Regions from separate parts of the Luteimonas pelagia genome, predicted to be linked through region 2. Evidence: predicted binding sites of a transcription regulator. Region 2 holds the regulator's gene; the other holds the start of a gene.
The links. The regulator HrcA, encoded in region 2, represses chaperone genes, less so after heat shock. The targets are predictions, from matches to a motif close to TTNGCACTCNNNNNNNNNGAGTGCNAA.
Positions count from the first base shown of each region.

Region 1: groES (co-chaperone GroES) is a predicted target of HrcA. The motif match lies at 6,437-6,463, and genes of this name have one in related genera.

Region 1 covers NZ_BAAHCG010000003.1:43,466-51,175, reverse strand. Annotated here, with positions in the region: gene xerD (site-specific tyrosine recombinase XerD) at 1-314, shown strand, start outside; gene ACYU7H_RS09085 (DsbC family protein) at 424-1,299, shown strand; gene purL (phosphoribosylformylglycinamidine synthase) at 1,376-5,302, shown strand; gene ACYU7H_RS09075 (hypothetical protein) at 5,331-5,753, opposite strand; gene ACYU7H_RS09070 (hypothetical protein) at 6,070-6,276, opposite strand; gene groES (co-chaperone GroES) at 6,513-6,800, shown strand; gene groL (chaperonin GroEL) at 6,860-7,710, shown strand, end outside.
Region 2 covers NZ_BAAHCG010000001.1:50,259-57,968, forward strand. Annotated here, with positions in the region: gene ACYU7H_RS00205 (4-hydroxy-tetrahydrodipicolinate reductase) at 1-271, opposite strand, end outside; gene ACYU7H_RS00210 (diguanylate cyclase domain-containing protein) at 327-1,406, opposite strand; gene dnaJ (molecular chaperone DnaJ) at 1,533-2,657, opposite strand; partial or broken gene dnaK (molecular chaperone DnaK) at 2,761-4,710, opposite strand; gene grpE (nucleotide exchange factor GrpE) at 4,825-5,337, opposite strand; gene hrcA (heat-inducible transcriptional repressor HrcA) at 5,457-6,509, opposite strand; gene recN (DNA repair protein RecN) at 6,642-7,710, shown strand, end outside.

The sequences.
Region 1 (7,710 bases), on a different contig from region 2:
AGGCCCGCCCGACGCTCGCCGGAAGGCAGCCGTCGGCGGCCCTGTTCCTGACCGCGCGCGGCGAGGCCCCGACCCGCCAGCAGTTCTGGACCACGGTGAAGCGCTGCGCCGCGCGCGCGGGCATCGACCCGGCGCGGATCAGTCCCCACGGCCTGCGGCACAGTTTCGCCACCCACCTGCTCAACCACGGCGCGGACCTGCGGGCCCTGCAGATGCTGCTGGGACACAGCTCCCTGTCGACGACCCAGATCTACACGCTGGTGGCGCGCGAACACCTCAAGCAGCTCCACGCGCGCCACCATCCGCGCGGTTGAGTCGCGGCCGGCGGTGCGCCGTCGACGCCGTGCCACAATCCGGAACCCCGGCGCGGGCCCGCGGTCCAACCGCGCCCGCCCCGATCGCACCGCATTGCAAGGATTCCCGATGACGCGTCTTCCCGTGCTCCTCCCGGCGTTGCTGCTGGGCGCCAGCCTCACCGCCTGCGCCAAGCCGCCGGAGTCGACGACCGCCGGCCAGGCCGGCGCCACCGGCGCCGCGGCGCTGCCGCCGGCGCCGGGCGAGCCGGAGGTCGTCGCCGGGACCCCCGAGGCGCGCGCGCGCGACGCCATCCGCGGGATCAACAACCAGCTGGTGATCGACCGCATCGGCGACGCGCCGATCGACGGCTTCCGCGAAGTGATCGTGGACGGCAAGGTCGTCTACGTGTCCGACGACGGGCGCTACCTGTTCCAGGGCACCCTGGTCGACCTGCGCGAGAAGCTGGACCTCGGCCAGGTCGCGATGGCCGGCCTGCGCCGCGAACTGCTGGCCAACGTCCCGGCGAAGGACCGCATCGTGTTCGCGCCGGCCAACCCGGTGCACACGGTCACGGTGTTCACCGACGTGGAGTGCGGCTATTGCCGTCGCTTCCACCAGGACATCGGCGAGCTCAACCGCCAGGGGATCGCGGTCGAATATCTGGCGTTCCCGCGCATGGGCCCGGGCAGCGAGGATTTCGAGACGATGGTGTCGGTCTGGTGCAGCGCCGACCGCCGCAAGGCCCTCACCGACGCCAAGTCGGACCGGGCGGTGCCCGACCGCGAATGCAGCAATCCCGTGGCGGCGCAGTACGCGCTCGGCCGCAAGGCCGGCCTGACCGGCACCCCGATGATCCTCGCCGAGGACGGCACCCAGCTGGGCGGTTACGTGCCGCCCGGCGAACTGCGCCAGCGGCTGGACGAGATCGCGGCGAAGGCCGGCGGCGAAGCGGCGCCGGCGGCCGGCGAGGCGTCCGCGACCGGCGACGCCGGGACCCGCTGACGCCCGGCGGGACGGATGCCGGGCGGGACGGGCCGCTCGGCTACAATGGCGGGCCGTCATCGCGCATCCCCCCGACATGATCGTGCTCGAGGGCCAGCCGGCCCTGTCGCCGTTCCGCCGCGAGCGGCTGCAAGCCCGACTGCAGGCCGTCGTCCCCGGCATCCGGGTCCTCGGGGCCTGGCATGCGTACTGGGTCGAACCCGAACCCGGCGCGACGCCCGACGCAGGCACCCTCCATCGCATCCTGCAGGCCGGCGGCGAACGCCATCCGGCCTCGCCCGGCGCGGCCTCGCACTGGATCGTGCCGCGCCTCGGGACGATCTCGCCCTGGGCGAGCAAGGCGACCGAACTGCTCCATGGCGCCGGGATGCCGGTGAAGCGGGTGGAGCGCGGCATGCGGATCGACCTCTCCGGCTGGCCCGGCGACGCCGGCGCGCGCGCCGCGCTGGAGAAGCTGCTGCACGATCCGATGACCCAGTCGCTGCTCGAGGACGCGGACGCGGCGTCGGCGCTGTTCGCGGAACCCGCCCGCGGCGCGCTGGAACGCATCCCGCTCGACGGCCTGGAAGACGCGAATTCGCGCCTGGGCCTGGCGCTGGCCGAGGACGAGATCGCCTACCTGCGCGACCGCTATGGCGCGCTCGGGCGCGTGCCCTCGGACGTCGAGCTGATGATGTTCGCGCAGGCGAACTCCGAGCACTGCCGGCACAAGATCTTCAATGCCAGCTGGACGATCGACGGCCGCGCGCAGGACACGTCGCTGTTCCGGATGATCAAGCACACCCACGCGCGCACGCCGGAGCACACGCTGTCGGCGTACAGCGACAACGCGGCGGTGGTCGAGGGCTACGTGACGCGGCGGTTCCGCCCGGACCCGGACACGCGCACCTACCGCGCGGAGGCCGAGGCCCCCGGCGCGTTCTGCATCAAGGTCGAGACGCACAACCACCCGACCGCGATCGCGCCGTTCCCGGGCGCCTCCACCGGTGCCGGCGGCGAGATCCGCGACGAGGGCGCGACGGGGCGCGGCGGCAAGCCGAAGGCGGGCCTGACCGGCTTCTCGGTGTCGCACCTGCGCATCCCGTCCCTGCCGCAGCCCTGGGAACCGAAGCGCCCGCTCAACCCGCGCATGGCCCCGGCGCTCGAGATCATGCGCGACGGCCCGCTCGGCGGCGCCGCGTTCAACAACGAGTTCGGCCGGCCGAACCTCGCCGGCTATTTCCGCAGCTTCGAGCTCGACGAGGGCGACGGGCTGCTGCGCGGCTACGACAAGCCGATCATGCTGGCGGGCGGGCTGGGCGCGATGGACCGCGACATGGTCGCCAAGCGCGCGCTGTCCCCCGGCGACGCGGTCGTGGTGCTGGGCGGGCCGGCGATGCTGATCGGCCTGGGCGGCGGCGCCGCGAGTTCCGTGGCCTCGGGCGAGAGCGCCGAGGACCTGGACTTCGCCAGCGTGCAGCGCGACAACCCCGAGATGGAGCGCCGCTGCCAGGAGGTCATCGACCGCTGCGTGGCGCTGGGCGATCGAAATCCGATCCAGTCGATCCACGACGTCGGCGCGGGCGGGCTGTCCAATGCCATCCCCGAACTGCTGCACGACTCGGGCGTGGGCGGCGTGGTCGACCTCGACCGCGTGCCCAGCGACGACCCGTCGCTGTCGCCGATGCAGCTGTGGTGCAACGAGTCCCAGGAGCGCTACGTGCTGGGCCTGCCGCAGGACCGGGTGGCGGAGTTCGCCGCGCTGTGCGCGCGCGAGCGCTGCCCGTTCGCGGTGGTCGGCACGGCGACCGCCGAGGAACGCCTGGTGGCCGGTTACGGCGCCAATCCCGGCACCGTGGACGCGCCGCCGGCCGGGGGCTGGTCGATCGACCTGCCGATGGACCTGCTGTTCGGCAAGCCCCCGAAGATGCACCGCGACGCGCGCCGCCCGCCGCCGGCACCGTGGCCGGAACTGTCGGGCGTGGACATCGACCTGGAGGCGCCGGGCCTGGCGCTGCACGATGCCGGGCTGCGCGTGCTCTCGCACCCGACGGTGGCCTCGAAATCGTTCCTGGTGACGATCGGCGACCGAACGGTCGGCGGCCTCACCGCGCGCGACCAGATGGTCGGCCCGTGGCAGCTGCCGGTCGCCGACTGCGCGATCACGCTGTCGGGCTTCGAAGGCTTCACCGGCGAGGCGATGGCGATCGGCGAGCGCACGCCGCTGGCGCTGCTCGACCCCGCCGCCGCCGCGCGCATGGCCGTCGGCGAGGCGATCACCAACCTGTGCGCCGCGCCGGTGGAGACGCTGCACCGCGTCAAGCTCTCCGCCAACTGGATGGCGGCCGCCGGCCACGACGGCGAGGACGCGCGCCTGTTCGACGCGGTCCGCGCGGTGGGCATGGAACTGTGTCCCGAGCTCGACCTGTCGATCCCGGTGGGCAAGGACTCGCTGTCGATGCAGGCGCAGTGGCAGGCCGACGGCGCCACGCGCCGCACCGTGTCGCCCGTTTCGCTGATCGTGACCGCGTTCGCCGCCGTGCCGGACGTGCGCCGCCAGCTCACGCCGCAACTGGCGAGGGACGTCGAGAGCGAGCTGTGGCTGATCGGGCTGGGTGCGGGACGCCAGCGCCTCGGCGGATCGATCCTGGCGCAGGTGCATCCCGAGGCGAACGAGGGCGGCGCGTTGCCCGCCTTCGCCGGCGACGTGCCCGACCTGGACGACCCGCAGCGCCTGCGCGCGCTGTTCGAGCTCGTGCGCGACGCGCGCGAGGCCGGCCTGTTGCTGGCGTACCACGACCGTTCCGACGGCGGCGCGTTCGCCACGCTGTGCGAGATGGCGTTCTGTTCGCGCGTGGGCCTGGACATCACGCTCGACGCCTGGGGCGAGAACCCGTTCCGGACGCTGTTCAACGAGGAACTGGGCGCGGTCGTGCAGGTGGCCTCCGAGCATCGGGCCGACTTCGCCGACCTGGTGGCGCGGCACGGCCTGGTGCAGTGCGCGCAGCGCATCGCCCGGCCGACGCGCGTGCCCGCCATCCGCGTGGTCGACGAGGACAACGTGCTGGCCGAATGGCGCTGGGACGCGCTGTTCGACGCGTGGTGGTCGACCACCCACGCGATGCAGCGGCTGCGCGACAACCCCGAATGCGCGGACGAGGAGCGCGACGCCGCGCGCCGGTTCGACGCGCCCGGCCTGCAGCCGGTGCTGTCGTTCGACCCGGCGGACGACATCGCCGCGCCGTACGTCAACACCGGCGCCCGCCCCCGCGTCGCGGTCCTGCGCGAGCAGGGCGTCAACGGGCAGGTGGAAATGGCGGCCTGCTTCGACCGCGCCGGCTTCGAGCCCGTGGACGTGCACATGAGCGACCTGGTCTCGGGCCGCGACACGCTCGACGGCTACCGCGGCCTGGTCGCCTGCGGCGGGTTCTCGTACGGCGACGTCCTCGGCGCCGGCCGCGGCTGGGCGACGTCGGTGCTCGAGCGCGACGCGCTGCGCGAGATGTTCACCGCGTTCTTCGCCGACGGGGCGAAGTTCGCGCTGGGTGTGTGCAACGGGTGCCAGGCGCTGTCGCAGCTGCGCGACATCATTCCCGGCGCGGGGCACTGGCCGCGCTTCCTGCGCAACCGCAGCGAGCAGTTCGAGGCGCGCCTGGGCCTGCTGGAGGTCGTGGACTCGCCGTCGATCCTGCTGCGGGGGATGGAAGGCTCCCGGATCCCGGTCGCGGTGGCGCACGGCGAGGGGCGGGCGGCGTTCGATGCCGGCGCCGACCTGGAGGCCGCCCGCGTGGCGCTGCGCTACGTGGCCGGCGACGGGGCGCCGGCTGTCGCATTCCCGGACAACCCGAACGGTTCGGAAGGTGCGGTCGCCGGCCTGTCGAGCGACGACGGGCGGGCCACGATCCTGATGCCGCACCCGGAACGCACCCCCCGGACCGCGAACTTCAGCTGGGCACCGCGCGATTGGCCGGAGGACGGCCCGTGGCTGCGGATGTTCCGCAACGCCCGTGCCTGGGTGGGCTGAGCAGCGTCAGCAGGAGGCGTGCGGTCGATCAGTCACCGCCCTTGTCCGGGAACGGAAAGGAGAGACCCGCGTAAGCGGGATCAGTGCCGATGACGAACCGGGTCTCCACGTTCCGTCCGTCACCTGGGACCTGGGCGTAGACCAAGCTGCTGTGTGGCGAATCAGGGCTCCGGAAAAAGGTATCCACCCAGGTTTCTCCCCCTTGTCCGTCGATGCTGTCGCGCACTGATCCGATGCAAACGCTCGTGCCGCAGGCAAGTTCGCCGAGCGCCGCTGCAGGCGGCAATTGGTCCGAGATCTGGTCGCCGTAGAAGCGTGCCAGGTCCCCCGCATCGCGGTCCGTGGCCATCTGGTCGCGAAGCACCTGCACGAACTCGTCGAATTCCTCCGACGCCAGCACGTCGCCTGCCTGGTCGCCGCGCAACGTGGCGCTGCCCGCGTCCAGGAACATGCGCTCCGCCTGCAGGTGTCCATCCTCCGGCAGTGGCCTGGGGGCCGGGTACCCCGGTTGCGGATGCGTTCCCGCCCGGTGCGCCGGGTCACCGTTCAACTGATGCGCAGGGCCCCGCGGGGTGAGCGACTCGCGTCGTGCCTCGCCCATGGGCTGTCTGTCCCGGGATGGCTCCTGACCGTCATGGCCGCCGCACGCGGCAAGCAGGAGGACGATCGATACATGGATTGCGCTTCGCTTCCTTACCCGCATTTCGACCTCTCCCTTGATCATTCCCGGAGACCACGCCGGTCTCCGGGAGTCGTGGCCCTTCGCGTCACTTCCGGATGATGTAGGTCGTCTTGACCCGACCGCCGCAGCAGTCCGTGATGCTCCAGCCGTCATCGTCCGTGTGGACGACGCAGCTGTTGGTGCAGGTGTACAGGCGTCCATTGACCCGGACCGTCTCATCGGCCTGTGCGGTGGCGGGGGCCAAGGCACCGGCGACGATCGTCCCGGCGGCGAGCAGTGCGAAGTGGCGCATGGAATCCCTCCCTGGGTGATGGCGCCGCCGATCCGTGGCGGCCCCGCCAGCCTCCCGCCGGGCCGGCGGGGGCGCACTCGGCCGGTCCCCCTTGAAAGCGTCGGGGAACCCCCCATCTCCGGCGGGTCCCCCCCCGGGGGCGTTTTTCTTGCCGCGGGGTTTGGCACTCCCTTCCCCGGACTGCTAGAATCCGCGGTCTTTCTCCCGTCAATCAAGCACTTGCGAGGATTGTCCGCATGAACATGAAGCCGCTGTACGACCGCGTGGTCATCAAGCGCATGGAAGAGGAAAAGATGTCCGCCGGCGGCATCGTGATCCCCGATTCGGCCGCCGAGAAGCCGATCAAGGGCGAAGTCGTCGCCGTCGGCGAAGGCAAGGTCCTCGACAACGGCAGCGTGCGCGCGCCGAAGGTCAAGGCCGGCGACAAGGTCCTGTTCGGCAAGTACTCGGGCACCGAGGTCAAGGTCGACGGCACCGAGTACCTGGTGGTGAAGGAAGACGACATCCTCGCGATCCTCGGCTGATCGCGCGCTTCCCCCGATACCGAATCCCCACTCAAGACACACTTTCGAGGTAACGCGAAATGGCTGCCAAGGAAATCCGCTTCGGCGAGGACGCGCGCTCCAAGATGCTGCGCGGCGTCAACGCCCTCGCCAACGCCGTCAAGGCGACCCTGGGCCCGAAGGGCCGCAACGTCGTGCTCGAGAAGAGCTTCGGCGCGCCGACGATCACCAAGGACGGCGTGTCCGTCGCCAAGGAGATCGAGCTGCAGGACAAGTTCGAGAACATGGGCGCGCAGATGGTGAAGGAGGTCGCGTCCAAGACCTCCGACAACGCCGGTGACGGCACCACCACCGCGACCGTGCTGGCGCAGGCGATGATCCGCGAGGGCATGAAGGCGGTCGCCGCCGGCATGAACCCCATGGACCTCAAGCGCGGCATCGACAAGGCGGTCACCGCCGCCACCGCCGAGCTGAAGAACATCAGCAAGCCGACGGCCGACGACAAGGCGATCGCCCAGGTCGGCACGATCTCGGCGAACTCCGACGAGTCGATCGGCAACATCATCGCCGACGCGATGAAGAAGGTCGGCAAGGAAGGCGTGATCACGGTCGAGGAAGGCTCGGGCCTGGAGAACGAGCTCGACGTCGTCGAGGGCATGCAGTTCGACCGCGGCTACCTGTCGCCGTACTTCATCAACAACCAGCAGTCGATGCAGTGCGAACTGGACGACCCGTTCATCCTGCTGCACGACAAGAAGATCTCGAACGTCCGTGACCTGCTGCCCGTCCTCGAGGGCGTGGCCAAGGCCGGCAAGCCGCTGCTGATCGTGGCCGAGGAAGTCGAGGGCGAGGCCCTGGCGACGCTGGTGGTCAACACCATCCGCGGCATCGTGAAGGTCTGCGCCGTGAAGGCCCCGGGCTTCGGCGACCG
Region 2 (7,710 bases):
GCGGCGCGCGCCGGCGACGGCACAGGGCCAGGATGTCGTCGAAGGCCTCCGGCACGCTGAAGTCGACGGCGACGTCGAACGCCGGCACGCCGCCGATCTCGCTGGAGGCGAACCAGGGCACGCCTTCGACGACGCGCTGCCCGGGCCGGCTGCGGGACACGGCCGCCACGGCTTCGCACGGACTGCCCTCCTCCGCGCAGAGGCGCAGGAGCGCCTGGCCCATGCGGCCGGAGGCACCGTGCACGAGCAGCTTCAGGCGGGTCGATGTCATCGGGGTGGGCGCCATCGCGGCAGGCTAGCGGCGTGAACGCGCGGCGACAAGGCGGTCAGGCGTCGTCGAGCACGATCCAGCGGTGCTTGCCCGCGGCCTTGGCGCGGTACATCGCGGTGTCCGCGCGACGGAGCAATCCGTCGGCGTGGTCGTCGCTCGAGCCGGCGACCGCGAGCCCGATGCTCGCGTGCAGGCCGACGACCTGGCCGTCGGCCAGGAAGGCTTCGTCGAATGCACCCATGAGCCGCGCGCCGACCTCGTGCGCCGTCGCGTGCGGATCGGCGACCAGCACCACGAACTCGTCGCCGCCCAGGCGCGCGACGGTGTCCCGACCGTCCGCGCACGACCGCAGGCGGCGACCCACCTCGCACAGCACCGCGTCGCCGGCCGCGTGGCCCAGACGGTCGTTGACCGGCTTGAAGTCGTCCAGGTCGACCAGGGCCACGATCACCTGGCCCCCCGAGGCGCGTGCCGAGGCGAGCGCGTCCTCGAAGCGCCGCGCCAGCAGCGCGCGGTTCGCCAGCCCCGTGAGGGGGTCGCTGAAGGCCATGGCCCGCAACCGGTGCGCCATCTCCCGCGCCCGCAGCGCGCTCCCGAGCATCTGCGCGAGCAGTCGCAGGCCGATCAGGTAGTCCTCGTCCCACTCGATGTGGTTGCGCACCGCGTCGAAGCCGGCGAAGCCCGACAGCGACGGACCGTCCCAGATCGGCACGATGACGATGGACCGGATGCCCTCGCGGTCGAACTCCTCGCGCTCGCTGGTCGCTTCGGGGGGCAGTTCCGCGATGTCCGCGAAGGCGACCGCGCGGTCCGCGGACAGCTCCCTCATCAGCCAGGGGAACGTGTCCAGCGGCAGGCCCTGCAGGTTGGCGGCCTCGGAACTGATCCCCGGCGCGACCCACTCGTGCGTGTTGCTCTGCAGCCCCGCGGCGGCGTCGATCTCGAACACGTACGCGCGGTCGACCTGGAAGAACCCGCCGACCTGCCCCAGGGCGTCGACGACCGCGCCATCGAGCGCGTCCCCGCCACTGCGCATCAGCGCCGCGGAGATCGAGGTCAGCCTGCGCTCGAAGTCCAGCCGCCGCCGCAGGGCGCGGTCGCCCGCCGTCGGCGGCGCTTCAGCGTGGTCGGCCACGGTCCCGCCGCTCCCGGTTGCACGCGGTCGTGATGCGACGTCCGGCCCCCACGCTGCTCCTCCCCCGATGCCAAGGCCGCGAAGACTAGCGCAACCCCGAAGGAAAAAACGCGGGCAGGCGCCCGATCAGGACACCATGCGGTCCCAGAACCCCTTGACGCCATCGAGGAACGTGGCCGATCGCGGTGCGTGGCGGCGCGCGCTCTCGCCGACGAAGGTCGCGTCGAACTTCTCGAGCAGTTCGCGCTGCTCCGCGGTGAGGTTGACCGGCGTCTCCACCACGACCTTGCAGTACAGGTCGCCCGGGCGGCGGCTGCGGACCGACTTAACGCCCCGGTCCCGCAGGCGGAACACCTTGCCGGTCTGGGTCTCGGCGGGGATCCGGATCTCCTCCTCGCCGCCGAGCGTCGGCACGCGCACGCTGTCGCCCAGCGCGGCTTGGCCCAGGCGGATCGGGACCTCGCAGTGCAGGTCGTCGCCGTCGCGCTCGAAGATCGCGTGGGGGCGCACCCGCACCTCGACGTACAGGTCGCCGGGCCGGGCGCCCGGCGGCCCCGCCTCGCCCTCGCCCGCCAGCCGGATCCGGTCGCCGTTGTCCACGCCCGCCGGCACCTTGACCGACAGGACCTTCTCCTCCTCGACGCGGCCGCGGCCCTGGCAGTGCGCGCAGGGGTTGCGGATGGTCCGCCCGCGCCCGCCGCACTGCGGGCAGGCCTGCTGCATGCTGAAGATGCCGCGCTGCAGCCGGACCTGGCCGTGGCCCCCGCAGGTGGCGCAGGTGTCGAGTTCACCGTCCTCCGAGCCGGTGCCGTTGCAGGGCGCGCAGCTGGAGAGGGTCGGCACCTCGATGCGCTTCTCGACGCCTGCGACCGCGTCCTCGAGGTCGAGCTCCATCACGTACCCGATGTCGGCGCCGCGCCGCGGGCCGCCGCGCATGCCGCCCCCGAAGATGTTGCCGAAGATGTCCCCGAAGATGTCGCCCATGTCGGCGTAACCGGCGCCACCCGCGCCGCCGCCCATGCCGTGCTCGAAGGCGGCGTGGCCGTGCTGGTCGTACATCCGGCGCTTGCCGGCGTCCGAAAGGACCTCGTAGGCCTCCTTGCACTCCTTGAACTTCTCGATCGCCCCGGCGTCGCCACCGTTGCGGTCGGGGTGGTGCTTCATCGCGCAGCGGCGATAGGCCTTCTTGAGATCCTCGGCGGACGCGTCGCGCGCGACGCCCAGGACTTCGTAGTAATCACGCTTGCTCATCGCAGGTCCCGTTCTCCCCGAAACGCACCGCCCGCGTTAACCGGCACCAGCCGGTTGAACGCGGGCAGTTGATCCATCAGCGCAAGGCGCTGGTGGATGACAGCTACTTCTGCTCGTCGTCCTTGACTTCGGTGAACTCGGCGTCGACCACGTCGTCGCCCTGCCCGCCCTGGCCCGACGCACCGCCTGCACCCGCGTCCGGGCCGGCCTGGCCACCCTGGGCGGCGGCAGCGGCCGCGGCGAACAGCGACTGGCTGGCCTCCTCCAGCGCCTTCGACTTGGCCTCGATCTGCGCCTTGTCGTCGCCCTTCATGGCGGTTTCCAGGTCCGCGATCGCCGACTCCGTCGACCCGATCACGTCGCCCGGCACCTTGTCGCCGTTGTCCTTGATCGCGCTGCGCGCGGCGTGCACGAGGGCGTCGGCGTGGTTGCGGGCCTGAACCAGCTCCTGGAACTTCTTGTCCTCCTCGCGGTGCGCCTCGGCGTCCTGGACCATCCGCTGGATCTCGTCGTCCGACAGGCCCGAGCCGGCCTTGATCTCGACCTTCTGCTCCTTGCCGGTCTTCTTGTCCTTGGCGGTCACGTGGACGATGCCGTTGGCGTCGATGTCGAACGACACCTCCACCTGCGGCATGCCGCGCGGGGCCGGGTCGATGCCGGTGAGGTCGAACTTGGCCAGCGACTTGTTGAAGCGGGCCTGCTCGCGCTCGCCCTGCAGCACGTGCACGGTCACCGCGGACTGGTTGTCCTCGGCGGTCGAGAACGTCTGCGAGGCCTTGGTCGGCACCGTGGTGTTCTTCTCGATGATCTTGGTGAACACGCCACCCAGGGTCTCGATGCCCAGGCTCAGCGGGGTCACGTCGAGCAGCAGCACGTCCTTGACGTCGCCGGCCAGCACGCCGCCCTGGATCGCGGCGCCCAGCGCCACCGCCTCGTCGGGGTTGACGTCCTTGCGCGGCTCCTTGCCGAAGAACTCGCCCACCGCCTGCTGCACCTTCGGCATGCGGGTCTGGCCGCCGACCAGGATCACCTCGGAGATGTCCGAACCGCGCAGGCCGGCATCGTTCAGCGCGACGCGGCACGGCTCGATCGTCTTCTTGACCAGGTCCTCGACCAGCGACTCGAGCTTGGCGCGGGTCAGCTTGATGTTGAGGTGCTTCGGGCCGGAGGCGTCGGCCGTCACGTACGGCAGGTTGACCTCGGTCTGCTGCGCGGTGGACAGCTCGATCTTGGCGCGCTCGGCCGCGTCCTTCAGGCGCTGCAGCGCGAGGTGGTCCTTGCGCAGGTCGATGCCCTGGTCCTTCTGGAACTCCTCCACGAGGTAGTCGATGACCCGCTTGTCGAAGTCCTCGCCGCCCAGGAACGTGTCGCCGTTGGTGGCGAGCACCTCGACCTGCATCTCGCCGTCGACCGACGCGATCTCGATGATCGACACGTCGAAGGTGCCGCCGCCCAGGTCGTAGACCGCGACCTTGCGGTCGCCGCCCTTCTTGTCCATGCCGTAGGCCAGCGCCGCGGCGGTCGGCTCGTTGATGATGCGCTTGACGTCGAGCCCGGCGATCCTGCCGGCGTCCTTCGTCGCCTGGCGCTGCGAGTCGTTGAAGTAGGCCGGGACGGTGATCACCGCCTCGGTCACGGTCTCGCCGAGGTAGGCCTCGGCGGTCTTCTTCATCTTCTCCAGCACCTTGGCGGAGATTTCCTGCGGCGCCAGCTTCCTGCCGTCCGCCGTCTGCACCCAGGCGTCGCCGTTGTCGTGCTGGACGATCGTGTACGGCACCAGGCCGATGTCCTTCTGGACCTCGGCGTCGGTGAACTTGCGGCCGATCAGGCGCTTGACCGCGAAGAACGTGTTCTTCGGGTTGGTGACGGCCTGGCGCTTGGCGGACGCGCCGACCAGCACTTCGCCGTCCTTGGTGAACGCCACGATCGACGGCGTGGTGCGATCACCCTCGGCGTTCTCGATGACGCGGGCCTTGCCGCCCTCCATGATCGCCACGCACGAGTTCGTCGTGCCGAGGTCGATGCCGATGATCTTGCCCATGGTGTGGTGCTCCCTCTCCGATTGCGGTGGCCGCCGGGGCGGCCTGGTTCGATGGGCGCGCGCTGGCGCCGATGCCGGTGATGTGGGGCCGGCGGCCCGGGGTTCAACCCGGTGGCCGACGCGGGCTCAGTCGTGGTTGGCGACCACCACCAGCGCGGGGCGCAGCAGGCGGTCGTTGAGCACGTAGCCCTTCTGGTACAACTGCGCGACGGCGCCGGGCGGCACGCCTTCGGCCGCGACCATGCTCATCGCCTGGTGGCGCTCGGGGTCGAAGGCGTCGCCCGCCGCGGGCGCGACCTCCACCAGCCCGTTCGCCTCGGCGATCCGGTGCAGCTGGCGCAGCGTCAGCTCCATGCCCTCGCGCAGCGGGTCGGCCTGCGCGGCCGCGGCAAGGCCCGCCTCCATGCTGTCGAACAGCGGCAGCAGCTCGGAGAGCAGCCGCTCGTTGGCGAACTTGCGCGCCTGGTCGATCTCGCGCGCCAGTCGCTTGCGCTGGTTGTCGAGGTCCGCGCGCTCGCGCAGCGACTCGGCGCGCAGCTGCTCGAGCTCCGCGCTCAATGCCTCGACCTGGTCCTCGAGCGCCCGGGTGGGGTCGTTCGCTTCGTCGGCCGGACGGGTGTCCGTCGTGCCGTCCTGCATCGGTTCCGTGGTCATCCGCTCCGTGTCCTCACGCGGCACCGTGCCGCACGGGGATGCCCAATGGGGCCGCCGCGTGGGATTTCAAGCCACGGACGTGAACCCGCGGCGACGCGACGGGGTCAGCGCCCCTGCAGGGCGGCGCCCAGCGCGTCCGCGGTCGCCTGGACCACGGGGATCACGCGTTCGTAGGCCATGCGCGTCGGGCCGATCACGCCCAGCACGCCCAGCACCGGCCCACCGGGCGAGCCCGCGCCATACGGCGCGGTCACGAGCGACACGCCCTCCAGCGGACCCAGGCCGGTCTCCTCGCCGATGAAGATGCGCACGCCGGGTGCCTGGATGGTCCGCTCGAGCAACTGCAGGATCTCGCGCTTGCGCGCGAAGGCCTCGAACAGCTCGCGCAGGCGGTCGAGGTCGGACAGGTCCTGCACCCCCATCAAGCGGGTCTGGCCGGCGAGCAGCATGTCCTCGTCGCCGGGCGCCAGGGCCTGCTCGGCAAGGTCCATCGTGCTCGCCAGCAGCGCTTCCATCTCGTCCCGCGCCGCGCGCAGGTCGCGCACGAGGGTGGCGCGGATGTCGGCCAGCGGCCGGCCGGCGAAATGCCGGTTCAGGTAGTTCGCCACCCGCTCCAGCTCGTCGGCCTCGTAGGGGCGGCGGGTCTGCAGCACGCGGTTCTGGACGTCGTTGTCGGCGAACACCAGGATGGCCAGCACCCGTTGGCCGTCGATCGGCACGAAGTCGATGTGCCGGAAGGCGAAGGCCTCGCGCCGCGGCACGCTGACGACGCCCACGAAGTGCGTCATGGCCGACACCAGCTCGGAGGCGGAGCCCAGCAGGTCCTTGGTGCCGGATCCGGCGGGGAGTTCGGCGCGGAGGCGGGCGACCTCGGTCTCCGGCAGCGGGCGGAGCTGCAGCAGCGAGTCCACGAACATCCGGTAACCCTGCGCCGTCGGCACCCGGCCGGCGGACGTGTGCGGCGAAGCCAGCAATCCGACGTCCTCGAGGTCGGCCAGGATGTTGCGGATCGTCGCGGGGCTGATGTCCAGGCCGGAATGGCGCGCGAGCGTCTGCGACCCCACCGGCTCGCCGTCGCGGATGTACCGCGCGATGAGCGTGCGCAGGAGCTGGCGGGCACGCGGGTCGCTGGCGGGATCGGTGGCGCGCTTGGTCATGGCCGATCCGGTATACGACCGGCCGCGCGGGGGCGCAAGCCGGACCGTGGCGCCGGTTCCCACGCGCGCCCGGCGGGATTCCCGACGCCGGCACGTTGGCCGCGCAGCGCGCGCACGGCACAATCGCCCCCCATGCTGCGCCACCTCGCCATCCGCGATTTCGCCGTCGTCCGGAGCGCCGAACTCGAGTTCGGCCCCGGCATGACCGTCATCTCGGGCGAGACCGGCGCGGGCAAGTCGCTGCTGGTCGACGCGCTGGGCTTCCTGTCGGGCGCGCGCGCGGACAGCGCGATGGTCCGCCATGGCGCGGACCGGGCGGAACTGTCGGCCGGCTTCGCGCTGGACGACGCGCCCGATGCCGCACGGTGGCTGCGCGACAACGACATGGACGAGGACGAGGCCTGCCAGTTGCGGCGCACGCTGCGCGCCGACGGCGGCTCGCGTGCCTGGATCAACGGCCGCCCGGCCACCATCGGCCAGCTGGCGGCGCTCTCGGCCCACCTGGTCGAGATCCATGGCCAGCACGACCAGCAGGCGCTGCTGGCGCGGCCGAGCCAGCTCGCGCTGCTCGATGCGCAGGGCGGCCATGCCGACGCGCTCGCCGCGGTGCGCGCGGCGGCCGGCGCATGGTCGGCGCTCGTGCGCGAGCGCGACGCGTTGTCCCACCGCGGCGATCCCGCCGAACGGCTCGCCCTGCTCGAACACCAGCTGGCCGAACTCGGCCGCGAGGACCTGTCGCCCGAGGCGATCGAATCGCTGGCCAGCGGCCACCGCCGGCAGGCGCACGCGGCCGAGCTCGCGGCGGCCTGCGACGATGCACTCGCGCGGATCGCCGGCGACGCCGCGCTGGCGACCCAACTGCAGCGCATCCGCCAGGCGTTGGCCCGGGAGGCCGCCCACGAACCCCGGCTGGGCGAAGTGGACGGCATGCTCGACGCGGCGGCGATCCAGCTCGACGAGGCCGGTGCCCTGCTCGGGCGCGTCCGCGCGGACCTGGACCTCGACCCGGCGACGCTGGAGGACATGGACCGGCGCCTTGCGCGCATCCACGACCTCGCCCGCAAGCATCGCGTACCGGCCGGTGAGCTCCGGGCCCACCGCGACGCCCTCGCCTCCGAACGCGACGCCCTGCTGGGCGCGGGCGAGCGGGCCGAGGCGCTCGGGAAGGAGATCGATGCCGCCCGGTCGGCCTGGGCCGGCG